One region of the Mesorhizobium sp. USDA 4132 genome, then DNA from elsewhere that is predicted to be linked to it. Evidence: predicted binding sites of a transcription regulator. Region 1 holds the regulator's gene; the other holds the start of a gene.
The links. Region 1 encodes PhoB, which activates phosphate uptake and scavenging genes when phosphate is short. Its sites were predicted from a motif close to TGTCATNNANCTGTCAT; they were not measured.
Positions count from the first base shown of each region.

Region 2: a site for PhoB is predicted at 6,028-6,044, ahead of ugpB (sn-glycerol-3-phosphate ABC transporter substrate-binding protein UgpB). Genes of this name have one in related genera too.

Region 1 is NZ_JBWCCP010000001.1:587,762-597,080, reverse strand. It holds gene ACZ9IU_RS03035 (tannase/feruloyl esterase family alpha/beta hydrolase) at 1-990, shown strand, start outside; gene ACZ9IU_RS03030 (Hsp33 family molecular chaperone) at 1,029-2,018, opposite strand; gene argF (ornithine carbamoyltransferase) at 2,232-3,149, opposite strand; gene ACZ9IU_RS03020 (aspartate aminotransferase family protein) at 3,204-4,400, opposite strand; gene ACZ9IU_RS03015 (GcrA family cell cycle regulator) at 4,809-5,345, shown strand; gene ACZ9IU_RS03010 (PACE efflux transporter) at 5,535-5,972, shown strand; gene phoB (phosphate regulon transcriptional regulator PhoB) at 5,982-6,665, opposite strand; gene phoU (phosphate signaling complex protein PhoU) at 6,687-7,400, opposite strand; gene pstB (phosphate ABC transporter ATP-binding protein PstB) at 7,446-8,261, opposite strand; gene pstA (phosphate ABC transporter permease PstA) at 8,275-9,319, opposite strand, start outside.
Region 2 is NZ_JBWCCP010000001.1:438,522-447,840, forward strand. It holds gene ACZ9IU_RS02230 (complex I NDUFA9 subunit family protein) at 1-773, opposite strand, end outside; gene ACZ9IU_RS02235 (DUF1330 domain-containing protein) at 876-1,163, opposite strand; gene pyrF (orotidine-5'-phosphate decarboxylase) at 1,314-2,006, opposite strand; gene ACZ9IU_RS02245 (histidine phosphatase family protein) at 2,003-2,596, opposite strand; gene pmtA (phospholipid N-methyltransferase PmtA) at 2,599-3,192, opposite strand; gene dnaN (DNA polymerase III subunit beta) at 3,314-4,432, opposite strand; gene ACZ9IU_RS02260 (hypothetical protein) at 4,525-4,677, shown strand; gene rsmI (16S rRNA (cytidine(1402)-2'-O)-methyltransferase) at 4,702-5,622, shown strand; gene ACZ9IU_RS02270 (YraN family protein) at 5,603-5,992, shown strand; gene ugpB (sn-glycerol-3-phosphate ABC transporter substrate-binding protein UgpB) at 6,106-7,428, shown strand; gene ugpA (sn-glycerol-3-phosphate ABC transporter permease UgpA) at 7,506-8,390, shown strand; gene ugpE (sn-glycerol-3-phosphate ABC transporter permease UgpE) at 8,400-9,248, shown strand; gene ACZ9IU_RS02290 (sn-glycerol-3-phosphate import ATP-binding protein UgpC) at 9,250-9,319, shown strand, end outside.

The DNA.
Region 1 (9,319 bases):
GGCGGACGCCAGGGGCTGATGGCGGCGCAACGCTATCCGGGCGATTTCGATGGCATTCTCGCTGGAGCGCCGGTCCTCGATCTCACCAATACGCAGATCTGGGGCGTCTGGAATGCGCGAGCGCTCCTCAAGGCGCCGATCAGCCGCGCCCAGCTTCCGGTGCTCGCCAAGGCGGTTATGGACAAATGCGATGCGATCGACGGTGCCAAGGATGGGCTGATCGCCGATCCGCGCCAATGCAATTTCGATCCGGCCAAGGACCTGAAGACCTGCGAGGCCGGCGGTTCGGACTGCTTCACGCCTGCGCAGGTGGACACGCTGAAGGCGCTGGCGGGCGGTGTGAAGATCAAGGGAGAGACGATTTTCCCCGGCGTGCAGTTCGGCACCGAGGGTGTCGATCCGAGCGGGGTCAGCGGCTGGGACATGTGGATGGTGTCCGAACAGGGACCAAGCCGGCAGCTGGCCTATGGCGAGACCTTCGTCAAGAACATGGCGATGCTGCCCGCCTCCGGAAAGGCGATCGACTGGAAAACCTTCGACTTCGATGCCGAATATCCGAAGATCGGCGCGATCCGAGAGATCGTCGACGCGACCAATCCCGACCTCAGCGAGTTCCAAAAACGCGGCGGGCGGATGATCACCTATTTCGGCTGGTCGGATCCGGCGCTGAACCCGATGATGGGCGTGAACTATTATGAAGCCGTCCGCAAGCAGATGGGTGCCGATCGGACCGCGGAATTCTACCGGCTGTTCATGGTGCCCGGCATGTTCCATTGCACCGCGGGCTACGGCACCGATGTCTTCGACGCCTTCACGCCGCTGATGGACTGGGTGGAAAACGGCAAAGCGCCGACGGTGATCCAGGCAAGCCAGATCAAAGATGGCAAACAGGCGATGACCCGGCCGCTCTGCCCCTACCCGCAATCGGCCAAATACTCCGGCAACGGCGATGTGAAGGATGGAGCGAACTTCGAATGCAAGATGCCCTGAAACGAAAGCGGCGGGAGGAAACTCCCGCCGTCTGATTTTCAGGCTGCAGCGAATTCATCCGCCTTGTAGCGATAGGTGGTCGAGCAGAACTCGCAGGTGACGGCGATCTCGCCGTCTTCCTCGCTTGCCTCAATCTCCTCGGCGGAAAAACCCGAGAGGACGCCCTTGATCTTGTCGCGCGAACAGCTGCAGCGGTCGAACACCGGGTGCGGCGCGTAAACCCGGACGCCGCGCTCGTGGAAAAGGCGGAACAGCAGACGCTCGATCGCAACCCGCGGGTCGGTCAGCTCGTCGGTGTCGATCGTTTCCACCAGGGTGCGGGCTTCGGCCCAGGAATCGTCCTCGGTGAATTCGAAATCGCGCTCATCGCCGTCGCCGCCATGCAGGTCCGGCTGCCGCATGCGCTCGGGTGCCTGCGGCAGGAACTGCGCGACCAGACCGCCTGCTCGCCAGTTGTGACGCGGCTTACCATCGGCATCGCGATCGAAGAGCTCGGCAACGCCGAGGCGCACCCTGGTCGGGATCTGCTCCGACTGGCGGAAATAGACGCCGGCGATCTCCTCCAGCGATGAGCCGTCCATCGGCACGATGCCTTGATAAGGCTGCATGCCGCGGCCCTGGTCGATGGTGAAGGCAAGTACGCCGTGCCCCAAGAGGTCCGCAGATGACGTTTTGCCTTCTTCAACGGCGGCCGCCAAGGCTTCCTCGTCATAGCGGGCATAGGCGCGAAGACTGTCGGGCGTCGAGAAATCCGCGACCAGCAGATCGACGGGACCGTCGCCCTTGGTCTGCACCGTGAACTTGCCGTCGAATTTCAACGATGTCCCGAGCAGGGCCGTCAGGACGATCGCCTCGGCAAGCAGCCGCGCGACCGGGCCTGGATATTCGTGGCGGCTAAGGATGGAGTTGAGCAGCGGCCCGAGCTGGACCGCCCGGCCACGCACGTCGAGACCGTCCACCTGGAAGGGAACGACCCGGTCATCTCCGGCAAAGTCGAGTTCATTGAGTTCCACAGTCGCTTCCGCCATGTCTTCACTCCTTCGCGCCGACCCAAAAACCTTTACACAAGCGCCAGCCCGAGCGGAACCGCTGGCCGGAGGAAAAGACGTCGACGATGTGTGTTGGAACGCCAGTCCATAGGACGGCGTATTGTTGAAAACCGACAGATGGGGGATTGCGGGGCGGAAATCAAGGTTCGATCGCCGCCGCTCTCCGCATCCGCACCGTCCGGGACATTGCGTTCAGACCGCGCCGAAGCACCAGGCGAGAATGGATTTCTGTGCGTGCAGGCGGTTCTCAGCCTCGTCGAAGACCACCGATTGCGGGCCGTCGATGACCTCGTCGGTGACTTCCTCGCCGCGATGAGCCGGCAGGCAGTGCATGAACAGCGCCTCCTTGTCGGCCCGCTTCATCAGGTCGGCATTGACCTGGAAGGGCTGGAAGACGTTGTGGCCGCGCGCCTTGTGCTCCTGGTTCATCGAGACCCAGGTGTCGGTGACGACGCAATCGGCGCCGGCGACCGCCTTTTCGGCATCATGGCAAAGCATGATGTTGCCACCGTTGTTGCGCGCCCAGTTGAGAAACTTGTCGGCAGGTTCCGACCCCATCGGCACCGCCATGTTCATGCGATAGCCGAAACGGGCAGCACCTTCGACGAAGGAATGCAGCACGTTATTGCCGTCGCCGGTCCAGGCAACCGTCTTGCCGGCGATCGGCCCGCGATGCTCTTCGAAAGTCATGATGTCCGCCATGATCTGGCAGGGATGCGTGTCGTCGGTCAGGGCATTGATGACCGGTACGGTCGCGTGTTCGGCAAGCTCCAGCATACGGGCGTGATCCGTGGTGCGGATCATGATGGCGTCGACGTAACGCGACAGAACCTTGGCGGTGTCACCGATCGTCTCGGCGCGACCGAGCTGCATTTCGGTACCCGACAGGAACAGCGTCTCGCCGCCGAGCTGGCGCATGCCGACATCGAAGGATACGCGGGTGCGGGTGGAAGGTTTTTCAAAGATCATCGCCAGCATCTTGCCGGCTAGCGGCTTTTCCGCCGTGCCGGCCTTGGTAGCCTGCTTGCGGGTCTTCGCGTCGTCGAGAATGCTGCGCAGATCAGCCGGGGAAACGGCGGAAAGATCGAGGAAATGCTTGGGAGATGCCATGTGATGTTCCCTGTGACGCGGGAAACCTACAACGGCATCCCCCTTTTTGCCCGCTCAGGCCGATTTCTTCATTTCCGAGGCGGAGAGCTTTTCCGCCGCTTTCTCGATGCGGGAGAGACCCTCGCGGGCTTCCTCCGCTGTGACTGTGAGCGGTGGCAGGAGACGCACCACGTTGTCACCGGCCGGAACGGCCAGCATGTGTTCACCCCGCATGGCAGCAACCAGGTCGCCCGCCGGCACCTTTGCCTTCACGCCGAGCAGCAGGCCTTCGCCGCGGATATCCTCGATGACGTTGGGGAAGCGATCCTTGAGGCTGGCGAGCCCCTGCCGCAAGACCAACGTGACGTCGCGGACATTTTCCAGGAAGCCATCCCCCAGGATCACGTCGAGCACGGCATTGCCGACCGCCATGGCCAGAGGGTTGCCGCCGTAGGTGGTGCCGTGGGTGCCGGCTGTCATACCGGACGCAGCTTCCGCCGTGGCAAGGCAGGCCCCGAGCGGGAACCCGCCGCCGATGCCCTTGGCGAGCGCCATGATGTCGGGCGAAACGCCCGTCCATTCATAGGCGAACAGTTTGCCGGTGCGGCCGACGCCGGTCTGGACCTCGTCGAAGATCAACAGCAGGCCGTTGTCGTCGCAGATCTGCCGCAGCGCAGCCAAGAATTCCTTTGGAACCGGCCGGATGCCGCCCTCGCCCTGGATCGGCTCGATGAGGATCGCCGCGGTCGCATCGGTGATCGCAGCCTTCAAAGCGTCCATATCGCCGAACGGCACCTGATCGAAGCCTTCGACCTTGGGGCCGAAACCTTCGAGATATTTCGCCTGGCCGCCCGCAGCGATGGTCGCCAACGTGCGGCCATGGAAGGCGCCCTCGAAGGTGACGATGTGGAAGCGTTCCGGATGGCCCTTCACGAACTGGTAGCGGCGCGCGGTCTTGATGGCGCATTCGAGCGCCTCCGCACCGGAATTGGTGAAAAACACCTTATCCGCGAAAGAGTTGTCGGCGAGGCGGCGCGACAGCGTCTCCTGGCCGGGCTGCTCGAAGAGGTTGGACGTGTGCCAGACCTTGTCGGCCTGCGCCTTCAGCGCGCCGACGAGATGCGGGTGGCCATAACCGAGCGAATTGACGGCGATGCCCGCGCCGAAGTCGAGATATCGCTCTCCACTTTCCGTCACAAGCCATACGCCCTCGCCGCGTTCAAAACGCAGCGGAGCCCGGGCAAACGTGTCGAAAAGCGCGGCTTCAGCCATGGCGACATCACTCCTCTAGGCAGTCAAAAAAGGCCGACAAAACCGGCCAGAAAAACCAAAAATGCCGCCCACTGGGCGGCGGGGGCACTATCGGGGTTTAGGCCGTCAATGTCAACAAAGCTCGGTGTTTTAGGCGCGTTACGACCGGAAACCGACAGGCGCTGGCTTCTGTGACAAAAAAGACTCTCCATCACAGCAAGTTGGGGAAAACCACGAAATCGAATCCCGCAGATTCCTCCGACTCTTGCCACGGAGTCAGCCTCACACTAGGTTAAAGATCAATTACTAGACTGCATGCGGCGGAACTAGTCACCTCAAGCATAGATATAGTGGGTGCTGTGAAATGATTTTCACAGTAAAGGTGGACGGATTCTGCATGCCAGCGGCGTTCAAAGGCGGAGAACGGGCATGAACTGGACAGACGAGCGTGTCGAGAAGCTCAAAAGATTGTGGTCGGAGGGCCTGAGTGCCAGCCAGATTGCTGCACAACTGGGAGGCGTAAGCCGCAATGCCGTGATCGGCAAGGTGCATCGCCTCTGCCTGCCGGGCCGGGCGAAAGCCGGCGGCACGGTTGCGACCGGTCGCGCATCGGCTGCCAAGCGGACGACATCGGCGCCGCGGGCTCCGAACTATGCGTCGCGCGTCACGACCCGGACCGTTACCCGCGCCGTCGGCGCGACGATGGTCAAGGAAGAGATCGAGATCGAACCCTACCAGGAGATGGAATACCGTCCGGCCTCCAACGTGGTCGTGCCGATCTCCCGTCGCCTTGCATTGACGGAACTCACCGAGCGCACCTGCAAGTGGCCGGTCGGCGACCCGCTTAAGGAAGACTTCCACTTCTGCGGCTGTGAATCCCCGGATGCATCGCCCTATTGCGGTTATCACGCAAAGCTCGCCTACCAGCCGGTCAACGAGCGCCGCAAGGTTGCCGCACGGGTCTGAGCGGCGGCGCGACACGAGGGCAAAAATCGAAGGCGGGCTCAAGGCCCGCTTTTTTGTTGTGCATGGCAGATATGCCGGCCGAGCCTTGCTCCGGATCGGCATTGCGCCTATCTGAAAGACAGCGAGGACGACCTCCCCCATTCGGGCAGAAACTCCGGGACGGCCCGGAAAGCATCCCAGGAGGTCATCATGCGCTCGACACGCGACCGTATCCGCCATGCCATCAGCTTCGAACTGATCGGGCTCGCTCTCATCACACCACTCGGCTCCTTCGCCTTCGGCATGCCGGCCGCCGATATCGGCGTGGTCGGCATCGGCAGCGCGACGATCGCCACTGGCTGGAACTATCTGTACAATCTCGGCTTCGACCACCTGATGCAGCGCTTTACCGGCGGCACGCAGAAAAACACCGCCATACGCGTGGCGCATGCGGTGCTGTTCGAACTTGGACTGCTGATCGCGCTTCTGCCGCTGATCGCCTGGTATCTCGGCATCAGCCTCGCCCATGCGCTGACGATGGACGTGTCGTTCGCGGTCTTCTACGTGGTCTATGCCTTCTTCTTCAACTGGGCCTACGACAGGATCTTTCCGTTGCCGGAATGGCAGCGGCAGACCGAGGCGGCTTAAAGCCGCCTCTCAGGATTCCATTGAATAACCCGCGCCGCGGACGGTGCGGATGACATCCTGCATATTGGAGAAGTTGAGCGCCTTCCTGAGACGCCCGACATGCACGTCGACGGTGCGCTCGTCGACATAGATGTCGTGACCCCAGACGCCGTCCAGAAGCTGCGACCGCGAAAAGACGCGGCCGGGCGACGCCATCAGGAATTCCAGCAGGCGGAATTCGGTCGGGCCCAGGCGCACTTCGCGGCTCTTGCGGTGAACGCGATGAGTTTCCCGGTCGAGTTCGATATCGCCGCAACGGAGCACGCTGGAGAGCACTTCGGGACGGGCGCGGCGAAGCATCGCCTTGACGCGGGCCATCAGTTCAGGCGTCGAGAAGGGCTTCACGACATAGTCGTCGGCGCCGGTGGCGAGGCCGCGAACACGTTCGCTCTCCTCGCCGCGGGCCGTCAGCATGATGATCGGCAAGCGCTCCGTTTCCGGGCGCATGCGCAGCCGGCGGCAGAGTTCGATGCCGGAAACGCCGGGCAGCATCCAGTCCAGGATCAGGAGGTCCGGTACCCGCTCCTGAAGCCGAATTTCGGCTTCGTCGCCCCGCAAAACGGTATCGACCTCATAACCCTCGGCTTCCAGATTGTAACGAAGAAGCACGCTCAGCGCTTCTTCGTCTTCTACGACAGCAATTTTCGGCAGCATTCTTGGTCTGCTCCGTCAGTTCTATTCGGTGATCGCGCCGAGCGTGTTCGACGAGTCGTCCTTCGGACGATCGCCTTCCGGCTGGGCACCGGTCGTCATGTAGTAGATGGTCTCGGCGATGTTGGTGGCGTGGTCGCCGATGCGCTCGATGTTCTTGGCGCAGAACAGCAGATGCGTGCAGGTGGTGATGTTGCGCGGATCCTCCATCATGTAGGTGAGGAGCTCGCGGAACAGCGAGGTGTACATCGCGTCGATTTCCTCGTCGCGGCTGCGGATCGCCTCGGCCTTCTCCGCCGAACGCGTCGAATAGACGTCGAGGACGTCCTTGAGCTGCACGAGGGCGAGATCGGAGAGATGCTCCAGGCCGCGAGCGAGCTTGCGTGGCACGCCGGTGCCCTGAACCGCGATGACGCGCTTGGCGGTGTTCTTGCCAAGGTCGCCGACGCGCTCCAGATCAGAGGCGATGCGCAGCGAACCGACGATCTCGCGAAGGTCGGCCGCAACCGGCTGGCGGCGGGCGATCGTGATGATCGCCTTGTCGCCGATCTCGCGCTCGGCGTGATCGAGGATCACGTCGTCGGAGATGACCTTCTGGGCGAGTGCGGCGTCGGAATTGACCAGCGCGCGCACGGCGTCCGAGCACATCTGCTCGGCGAGGCCGCCCATTTCGGAGATACGGCGGCTCAGGTATTTCAGTTCGTCGTCATAAGCCGACAGGATATGGGTCGATGCCATCTTCTAGTCCTCAAAATTGATTTTCAGGCGGCACAGTCGGCTGGGTCAGCCGAAACGGCCCATGATGTAATCCTGGGTGCGCTGGTCGTCGGGATTGGTGAACATCTTGTCGGTGTCGTTCTCCTCGACGAGCTGGCCGAGATGGAACATGGCGGTGCGCTGCGAGACGCGGGCAGCCTGCTGCATCGAGTGCGTCACGATGACGATCGTGTAGTTGGCACGAAGTTCATGGATGAGCTCTTCTACCTTGGCGGTCGCGATCGGATCGAGAGCCGAGCATGGTTCGTCCATGAGGATGACTTCGGGCGACACGGCGATCGCGCGGGCGATGCACAGACGCTGCTGCTGACCGCCGGAGAGACCGGTGCCGGATTCATGCAGGCGATCCTTGACTTCGGTCCAGAGGCCGGCGCGCTGCAGGCTCGCCTCGACGATCTGATCCATGTCGGCCTTGTTCTTGGAAAGGCCGTGGATGCGCGGACCGTAGGAAATGTTCTCGTAGATGGTCTTCGGGAACGGATTCGGCTTCTGGAAAACCATGCCGACGCGGGCGCGAAGTTCCACGACGTCGATGTTATTGTCGTAGATATCGTCCGTGTCGAGGGTGATCTTGCCGGTGACGCGGCAATTCTCGATCGTGTCGTTCATGCGGTTGAGGCAGCGCAGGAAGGTGGACTTGCCGCAACCGGAAGGACCGATGAGAGCCGTCACAGTGTTTTCGCGGACGTTGAGGTTCACGTCGAAAAGCGCACGCTTTTCGCCGTAATAAACCGAAACGTCCTTACCGATCATCTTGTGGGAAGCATCGCTCATCTTCTGGTCCAGCGCCTTTTCTACTGCCGATTCTGACATCATATTCATTGTCATACTCCTTCTACCAGCGCCGCTCGAAGCGACGCCGCAAGAGAATTGCGCCAACATTCATTAGGATGAGAAACAGGAGCAGGATGATGATTGCTCCCGAGGTACGCTCGACGAACGCGCGCTCAGCTTCGTTCGCCCACATGTAGATCTGGACCGGTAGCGCCGTCGACGGGTCGAGCGGCGTGGTCGGATAGTTGGCGACGAAGGCCACCATGCCGATCAGGAGCAGCGGTGCGGTTTCGCCAAGGGCATGGGCGAGGCCGATGATGGTGCCGGTCAGGATGCCCGGCATGGCAAGCGGCAAGACATGGTGGAAGATCGTCTGCATCTTCGAGGCGCCGAGCCCGAGGGCGGCAGCACGGATCGATGGCGGCACTGCCTTCAGTGCCGCGCGGGTCGCGATGATGATCGTCGGCAGCGTCATGAGGGTGAGCACCAGACCACCAACGAAGGAGGCCGAGCGCGGCAGGCCCATGAAGTTGACGAACACCGCCAGACCTAGCAGACCGTAGACGATCGAGGGAACGGCCGCGAGATTGTTGATGTTCACCTCGATCAGATCGGTGAACTTGTTCTTCGGGGCAAATTCCTCGAGATAGATCGAAGCGGCGACGCCGATCGGTAGCGCCAGGACAAGCACGATCAGCATCATGTAGAACGAGCCGATGAGCGCGACGCCGACACCGGCTGCTTCCGGACGGCTCGATGCGCCGTTGACGAAAATGCCGCCGTTGAAGTGCTTGGCAAGGGCTCCGCTGTCAGAGAGCTGCTTCATCCAGCCGAGCTGCTGGTCGTTGATCTTGCGGTTTTCCTGGCTGACGTCGAGGTCGATCTGGCCCTTGTAGGCCGAGTCGATATCGCCGGAAGCAAGCAGTCTTACCGTCTGCGTCGTGCCGATGATCGCCGGATTGGCGATGACCAGGTCACGCAGCTGAACGCGGACACCATCCGACAGCATCTGGCCGACCGCGCGGGCCGCGACACGGTCATCGACGCTGACGTTAAGCAGCTTGGCGAGAGCATTGCGGGCGACGACCGGATAGTTGGCCGTCATC
Region 2 (9,319 bases), 150 kb from region 1:
GACGCGATGCTGCCGATCAGCGATGCGATGCCGAAGGGCAGCGAGACGAGCGCATTGGTGCGATTGGTGACGCGCAGCATCGTTTCGAGACATTGGCGGAAGGTCATGACCTCGCCGCCGCCGAGTTCATAGATCTTGCCGGACGCGATCGTGCCGTCGACGGAGCGGGCGACGGTTTCGGCGACGTCCTCCACATAAACCGGCTGGAACTTCGTTTTGCCGCCGCCGATCAGCGGTAGCGCAGGGAAGGTGCGGGCCATCGAGGCGAACTTGTTGAAGAAGCTGTCTTCCGGGCCGAACATGATCGACGGCCGCAGGATCACGGCATCCGGCAGCGTTGAGAAGATAGTCGCTTCGGCGCGGCCCTTGCTGCGGGCGTACGACGATTGCGAATTGGCATCGGCGCCGATCGCGGAAATATGGGTAAGTCTGGCGCCGGCAGCACGTGCCGCATCGGCAACCGCGCGAGCGCCGAAATCCTGGACCGCATCGAACGTGTTGCGGCCGCTCTCGAACATGATGCCGACGCAGTTGACCACATGCGAAGCGCCTTCGGCGGCCTTCAGGACCGATTGGCGGTAGCGCAGGTTCGCCTGGACCAGCGAGATCTGCCCGACATAACCGGCGGGCAGCAGGAAACCGGCAAGATCCGGACGGCGAACGGCGACCCGGACGCGATAACCGCGTTTGGCAAGCGTACGCACCACATGCCTGCCGACGAAGCCCGATCCTCCGAAAACGGTGACGAGCGGCGGAAGGTTGTTGATGGTCATGGCGTGCTCCGGGAGCCTGTGGGACGAGATGAGTGCTGTTTAACCGAATCGCGGCACGGGTGGAAGTGTCTCCACTGCCGCACCGCTCGCGATAACCGGTTCCTAAAGGCCGTCGAGGACGACGATTTCGCCATCCGCCACTTCCTGGCGGATCTTGATGGCGATCGCATATTCGGGCGAATTGTAGCAGTCGATGGCAGCCTGCATCGACGGGAACTCGATGATGACGTTGCGGGCGCGGGATTTGCCTTCCATCGCTGCCATCGCGCCGCCGCGGGCAAGGAAATTGGCGCCGTATTTCTCGAAGGCGGGCGTGGCCGCTGCGATATAATCCTTGTAGCGTTCCGCGTCGCGAACATCGACGCGAGCGACCCAATATCCCTTGGCCATGGTATCTCCTCCAGCGTGTTTTCGGTTAGGACGACTTCCGGCAAATTCCCGGGCGAGTCAATATGGCGGGCGTTGCGTACATGTCCGGCGGCCACCGGGACTCATCCCGGATCGCGACCGGCAGGATATCTCTCCGGCAACGAAGGATTATCAGAGCACGCCCTGCATCTCGGCGAGGATGGCTTGCGCCGCCGCCTTCGGATCCGGCGCCTTGACGATCGGGCGGGCGACGACCAGATGGCTCGATCCGGCGCGCAATGCGTCGGCCGGCGTCATCACTCGCTTCTGGTCACCCGCTTCCGAACCCGCAGGGCGGATGCCGGGCGTGACGATCGCCAGATCAGGGCCGACAATCTTGCGAACCGCAGCCGACTCTTCGGCCGAGCAGACGATACCGCCCATGCCGGCAGCCAGCGCCTGTTCGGAGCGTCGCAGAACCAGCGTGTGCGGATCGTATTCGTAACCGGCATCGACGAGGTCCGTTTCGTCCATCGAGGTCAGGACGGTGACCGCGAGCAGGCAGAGGTCCGAACCCCTGGCCGCCTCGACCGCGGCGCGCATCGCCTTCGGATAGGCGTGCAGGGTGAGCATGGTCATGCCCATCTTGACGATGTTCTCGACGCCCTTCGCGACCGTGTTGTCGATGTCGAGCAGTTTCATGTCGAGGAAGACTTTTTTGCCATCCTCTGCCAGATCGCGTGCAAGTTCGAGACCGCCGGCAAATACGAGCTGATAGCCTATCTTGTAGAAGGAAACGGTGTCACCGAGCGTGGAGACCATCTTTTCGGCTTCGCTGATGGTCGGAATGTCGAGGCCTACGATGAGGCGATCATGAGCTGTCATGCCTGGAACCCTTCCCATTTTTCGATGGGCGTCCAGTCGCATGAGAGCGTCCGATCCGCAAGGGTGAAGCAGAAGAGATTTCCCCCGCCGCCCGGTTGGTCCCGGTCGCGAGCGATCGGCGAGCCGGTGAGGTGGCATTTCAACAGCGTACCAACGCCGCCATGACCGACGAAGGCGATCGGCGTGCTCGGGTCGTGATCCGCAAGAGTTCTGGTGACCGCCGAGAGGATGCGGCTCTGGGCGTCCACGGCGCGCTCCCAGCCTTTGAAGCTCTCTTCCGGATGGGCGAAAAACCAGTTGGCCGCATCCTCGAACTGCGGCGGCGGCAGAAAGCCTGTCGCCGAGCGATCGTTCTCATGGGTGTCCTCGGCGATCTCGATCGAAATGCCCGAGGCGAGGCTGAGGATTTCGGCAGTCTCGATCGCCTTCACCTCGTCGCTGGAGATGATCCGGCCGAGTTTCCTTGCCCATTCGGATTGGGCGGCCGCGCGAGCGCGGGCGGCGCCAACGTCGGAGAGCCCCCACCGAGGCACCGGCACGTTCGCATCGATGCGGACCTGCGGATGGGTGATGTAGAGGCCGAATGCCATGGTCAGCCGCGACTATAGGTCCAGAGCTGCGCCGGCGGAATATTGCGGACGACGAAATCGTAATGTTTGATCCGGTAGCGGTCGGGCTGGGCGATGATCGGCGAGACGGGGCCATAGGTGATCTGCATTACCGGCCGGCCAGCCGGGATGCGGTCGAGCAGGTCTTCGAGCAGCGCGATGCGGCGCTCCATCGGGAAGCTCAAAAGCGGGATTGCCGAAATGACGCTGTCGAATGTCGTGTCCTTCAAGGCGCCGAGAGTGCGGCTGAGATCGAAAGCGTCGCCATTGACGAACTTGACGCCCGGATAGGTGCGGACGAGATGCTGGAAGAAATCGGTCGAATATTCGATCGAGACCAGGTTTTCCGGCGAGATACCGTGCTTCAGGATCGCCTTGGTGATGATGCCGGTGCCGGGCCCGAGTTCGAGGACAGGCAGGCCGGAGGCCGTGTCGATGACGCTTGCCATGCGTTTGGCGGTGACGGAGGAGGTGGGGCAGATCGCGCCGACCCGTTTCGGGCCATCGATCCAGCCTTTGAAGAACCGGATCTCATCATCGAACTTGCGGCCAAGCCGCTCCTTCAAGCGCAGTTCCATTTTTTTATCCTCTCCCTTTTGCCCCATGTGGAACGCCAATGCCGCAAAAGCAAGGAAAAATGTCGCACCTGGGAAAACCGTATGAAAAAGGCGGCCGGAATTTCCGGTCGCCTTGATGATGTTAAACGCGCATCGGCATCAAGACATAAAGCGCGTCGTCGCCCGCGGTGTCTCGTACCAATGTCGGAGAACCGGCATCCGCCAGCATGAAGATCGCGTCGTCGCCCGAAAGTTGGGCGGTAATGTCGAGCAGGTATTTGGCATTGAAGCCAATTTCCATCGGATCGTTATCGTAACCGACTGCAACCTCTTCCGTGGCGCTGCCCGAATCCGGATTATTGACCGTCAGCATCAGCTGGCCGTCGGTCAGCGACAGCTTTACGGCACGGCCACGCTCGGAGGAAATGGTCGAGACGCGGTCGACAGCCCTGGTAAAGCTCTGGCAATCGACGCGCATTTCCTTGTCATTGCCTGTCGGGATGACGCGCTGGTAATCCGGGAACGTGCCGTCGATCAGCTTGGAGGTCATGACGATCGAGCCAATCGTGACCCGGATCTTGGCGTCCGAAACCTCGACCGTGACCACCGATTCCGGATCATCGACCAGTTTCTGGAGTTCGCCGACCGTCTTGCGGGGAATGATGATGCCCGGCATGCCTTCGGAACCCGATGGCGCCTTCACATCGGCGCGGGCCAGGCGGTGACCATCGGTTGCGACTGCGCGAAGCTTCAGGTCCCCATCGGCTTCGATCGTGTGGAAGAATATGCCGTTCAGGTAATAGCGGGTCTCCTCGGTTGAGATCGCGAACTGGGTGCGGTCGATCAGCATTTTCAGATCGGTCGCCTTCAGCTTGAACGTATGCGTGAAGCTGCCGGCGGTGAGGTCGGGGAAGTCCGATTCCGGCAGGCACTGCAGCGAGAATTTCGAGCGGCCGGATTGCACCGTCATCGAGCTGCCGTCAGGATTGGTGGCGAGCAGCACTTCCGAACCATCCGGCAGCTTCCGGACGATTTCGTAAAGCAGGTGCGCCGGAACGGTCGTGGCGCCGGCAGTCTCGACCATGGCCGGAAGGGCTTCGGTGATTTCGAGGTCGAGGTCGGTCGCTTTCAGGTCGAGACCGGCGCCGGACGCGCGCATCAGCACGTTGGAGAGGATCGGGATGGTGTTCCGTCGCTCCACCACGCGATGCACGTGGTTCAGCGACTTCAGAAGGTTTGACCGCTCAAGAGTAATACGCATGGACGCAATCGCTTTCGACCGTGGCGATCCGGCAGGGCCGGACCCTGATATTCTGCCGGCTTTGGGCCAGCCGGATGATGTGGACCGGCAAAATGGCAGACAACCCGTTCGAAAAGCAAGAGGTGAACAAGGCGTTAGCAAGTCATTTCGCATCTGTCTCACGCGCTGCACACAGAAAATATGCGTTCTCAACAGCTTGGGCTTTACTTGCCGAAGCCGGTCCGCTTGCCCATAAAGGCACATGACCATCCTTTTGTGCGTGACGCCCCTTGACCGATGACCTGAAGAGCAGCCAGCGCGGCTATCGCGTCGCCAATACTTTCGTGGCCGCGCGGCCATTGGAGCCGGCGCTTTATCTGGTCGCGACCCCGATCGGCAATCTCGGCGACATCACGTTGAGGGCGCTGGAGACACTCTCCGGCGCCGATGTGCTCGCCTGCGAGGATACCCGGGTGACCCGCGTCCTGCTCGACCGCTACGGCATCGTCAACCGGCCCTATGCCTACCATGAGCACAATTCCGACGAGGTCGGGCCGAAGCTGATCGCGGCTTTGGAAGAAGGAAAATCGGTGGCGCTGGTCTCCGATGCCGGCACCCCCTTGGTCTCCGATCCCGGTTACCGGCTCGGTCAGATGGCGATCCAGACCGGCCACAAGGTCGTGCCGATCCCCGGCGCCTCTGCGCCGCTCGCAGCGCTCGTCGGTTCCGGCATGCCGTCCGATGCGTTCCTGTTCGCCGGTTTCCTGCCGGTCAAGGACAAGGGCCGCCGCGACCGGCTGGCCGAGCTTTCGAAAGTGCCGGCGACATTGATCTTCTTCGAGTCGCCGCATCGTATCGGCGCGACGCTCGCCGCTGCCGCCGAAGTGCTCGGAACTGGCCGGCGCGCGGCGGTCTGCCGTGAATTGACGAAGACTTTCGAAGAGTTTCGCCGCGGCACGCTGGAGGAACTCGCCGCCTATTACCACGACGACCGTGTGGTGAAGGGCGAGATCGTGCTGCTTCTGGCGCCGCCAGAGGCCGAGGAACCTCCCGGCGAAGTCGAGGTGGACGTGCTGCTGCGCCAGCTTTCATCCTCCATGCCAGCCGCGAAAGCCGCCGCCGAGGCTGCGCGGCTCACCGGCCTTGCCCGCAAGGTACTTTATCAGCGGCTCCTGGAGTTAAAGGGCGAGGATGGCGGCGGAGCGCAATGACAACAGCCTGAAGCGGCGAAAGGCCGAGCGGCAGAAGGCTTATAAAAGAGGCCATCTCTCCGAGTATCTCGCCGCGCTCTATCTGTTTGTGAAGGGATACCGCATCCTTGCCATTCGCTATCGCACAAAGATCGGCGAGATCGATCTTATAGCCCGCAAGGGGGACCTTGTTATATTCGTCGAGGTCAAGGCGCGGAGAGGCGAAAGCGAAGCCATCGACGCAGTCGGCTACATGACCCAGAACCGTATTCGCGCGGCAAGCGCGCTGTGGCTTTCGAAGCGGAAGCATGTAGCGACGCTTTCGCAGCGCTACGACATTATTGCAGTGCTTCCAGGGCGTCTGCCGCGGCATTTTCCCGACGCATTCTAACGAACAAATCAAGTGTCCTTGCTCTGTTAGAAAAATGACATAAAACTGTAACGGTGGTGTCATGGGAGGACCCTATTTGGGGGCCGACACCAATCAAGGTGGAGGAAATAATAATGTTGAGAAAACTCTCAATGGCCGCATTCGCGGTCGCGCTGTCGGCAACGTCGTCGTTTGCCGCGACGGAAGTCACCTGGTGGCATGCCATGGGTGGCGAACTCGGCAAGAAGCTTGAAGAAATCGCTCAGAAATTCAACGAGAGCCAGTCCGACTACAAAGTCGTTCCGGTCTATAAGGGAAGTTATCCGGAAACGTTGACCGCCGCGATCGCCGCGTTCCGCGCTGGCCAGCAACCGGCTATCGTCCAGGTCTTCGAAGTTGGCACCGGCACGATGATGGCTGCCAAGGGCGCCGTCTATCCTGTCTACAAGCTGATGGCGGACGAAGGCGAACCCTTCGACACCAAGACATTCCTGGCTCCGGTTACCGGCTACTATTCCGATACGAAGGGCAACATCCTGTCGCTGCCCTTCAATTCCTCCACTCCGATCATGTATTACAACAAGGACATCTTCAAAAAGGCGGGCCTTGATCCTGAAGTTGCCCCGAAGACCTGGAAGGAAGTCGAGGAGTTCTCGAAGAAGATCGTTTCCTCCGGCGCTGCCAAGTGCGGCCTCACCTCGGCTTGGATTACCTGGGTCCAGACCGAAAATCTTTCGGCGCTGCATGACAAGCCTTTCGGCACGCTGCAGAACGGTTTCGGCGGCGTGAAGTCCGAATTCACCTTCAACGGTCCTCTGCAGGTCAAGCACTGGGCAAACCTGAAGAAATGGCAGGACGAAGGCCTGTTCAAGTATGGTGGCCCGGTCGGTGGCGACCAGGCGGCGACCATGTTCTATTCGCAGGAATGCGCCATCACGATGAACTCCTCCGCAGGCCGCGCCGGGGTCATCAACAACGCCAAGAACTTCACGCCGGGCTTCGCCCCGCTGCCTTATTACGACGATGAGATCAAGGAGCCGAAGAACTCCATCATCGGCGGCGCCACCCTCTGGGTGCTGAACGGCAAGGATAAGGCGACCTACAAGGGTGTAGCCAAGTTCTTCAGCTATCTCTCCAAGCCGGATGTCCAGGCTGATTGGCACCAGTTCACCGGTTATCTGCCGATCACCAATGCTGCTTACGAACTCGGCCAGAAGCAGGGCTATTACGAAAAGAATCCCGGCTCCGACATCGCCATCAAGCAGATCACTCGCGGTACTCCCTCGGAAAATTCGAAGGGCGTGCGGTTCGGCAACTTTACCCAGGTCCGCACCATCATCGACGAGGAATTCCAGGCACTTCTCGCCAACAAGAAGGACGCCAAGCAGTCGCTCGACAGCGCAGTGCAGCGCGGCAATGCGCTTCTGCGTGAATTCGAGGCGGCCAACTCGAACTGATCGTTCCGATCTCCGCAGGGAGGACCGGCTACCGCCGGCCCTCCCTTGCTCGCTTATTACGTTGTGGTGAGGGAACGGTGGATACCAAAAGAACAACCTTCAATAACCGCCTGCTGCCCTATTTGCTGCTCGCGCCCCAGCTCGCTATCACGCTCGTCTTCTTCATCTGGCCTGCCGCGCAGGCAGTGAAGTCTTCATTCGAGCGGGAAGATCCCTTTGGTTTCTCTACCGTTTTCGTCGGATTGACCCATTATCGGCAGCTGATCGAGGACCCGAACTATCTGGATGCTCTCTGGCGCACCGGCGTATTCGCGGTGTCCGTTACCATCCTTTCGATGATGCTCGGCCTTGCATTCGCGGCCGCGGTCAACCGCGTGACGCGATCCGCCAGAATCTATACCACCCTGCTGGTTTGGCCTTATGCCGTCGCCCCTGTCGTGGCGGGTGTCCTGTGGTGGTTTCTCTTCAATACATCCACCGGTCTGCTGCCCTTTTTCCTTGAGCGCGTCGGCATTCGCTGGGACCATGATCTCAACGGCACGCATGCGATGATCCTGATCATCATCGCGGCAGCCTGGAAGCAGATCTCCTACAACTTCCTTTTCTTCCTGGCTGGATTGCAGTCGGTGCCGCAGTCGCTGATCGAGGCCGCCGCGATCGATGGGTCAGGCCCGGTGAGGCGCTTCTTCACTATCTCTCTGCCGCTTCTGTCGCCGACGACGTTTTTCCTATTCATCATCAACGTCAACTACACGATGTTCGACACCTTCCCGATCGTGGATGCCACGACCGGCGGCGGGCCCGCGCAGGCGACGACGACGCTTGTCTACAAGGTCTATCAGGACGGTTATGTCGGTCTGAACATCGGTTCGTCCTCGGCGCAGTCGGTGTTGCTAATGTTGATCGTGATGCTGCTGACCTTTGTTCAGTTCCGCTTCGTCGAACGCCGCGTCCAGTATTGAGGAACGATCATGGTTGAAAACCGCCCCTTCCTGACTTTCCTCACCCACGCATTCCTGATCCTGGGATTTCTGGTGGTCGCGCTGCCGGTCTATGTCGCGATCATGGCGTCAACCCATGACGTCTCGACGCTGATGAGCGGGCCGGTCCCGCTTCTGCCGGGCTCGCATTTCATCGAGAACTATTCGACCATTCTGACGAGCGCCGCGGCCGCTCACGGCCTGCCCAATTATTCGCACATGGCGCTGAACTCTCTGATCATGGCGTTGACGATCACGGTCGGAAAAATTGCCATCTCGATCCTTTCCGCCTTTGCGATCGTCTATTTCCGGTTTCCTTTCCGGCTACTGGCGTTCTGGATCATCTTCGTCACCCTGATGCTGCCGGTCGAGGTGCGCATCATGCCGACATACAAGATCGTTGCCGACCTCGGCATGTTGAATTCCTGGGCCGGTCTGACCGTCCCGTTGATCGCATCGGCCACGGCGACCTTCCTGTTCCGCCAGTTCTTCATGACAGTCCCGGACGAACTTTTGGAAGCGGCCCGTGTGGACGGAGCCGGCCCTATGAAGTTCTTCCGGGACATCCTCCTGCCGCTCTCGCGTACCAATATCGGCGCGTTATGCGTCATCCTCTTCATCTATGGCTGGGTTCAGTACCTCTGGCCGCTCCTGGTGACCACCGACCCCGGTTATTACACGCTGATGATGGGGATGAAGCGCATGGTCACGGCGCAGGACGGCGTCATCGAGTGGCAACTCGTCATGGCGGGGTCCGTACTCGCCATGCTTCCCCCCATCCTCGTCGTGGTTTTCATGCAGCGGTTGTTCATCCGCGGGCTTACTGAAACGGAGAAATAACATGGCTGGCATTCACATTTCAGAGGTTTCAAAGGTTTATACCGGCGGCGTAAAGGCGGTAAGCTCCGTCT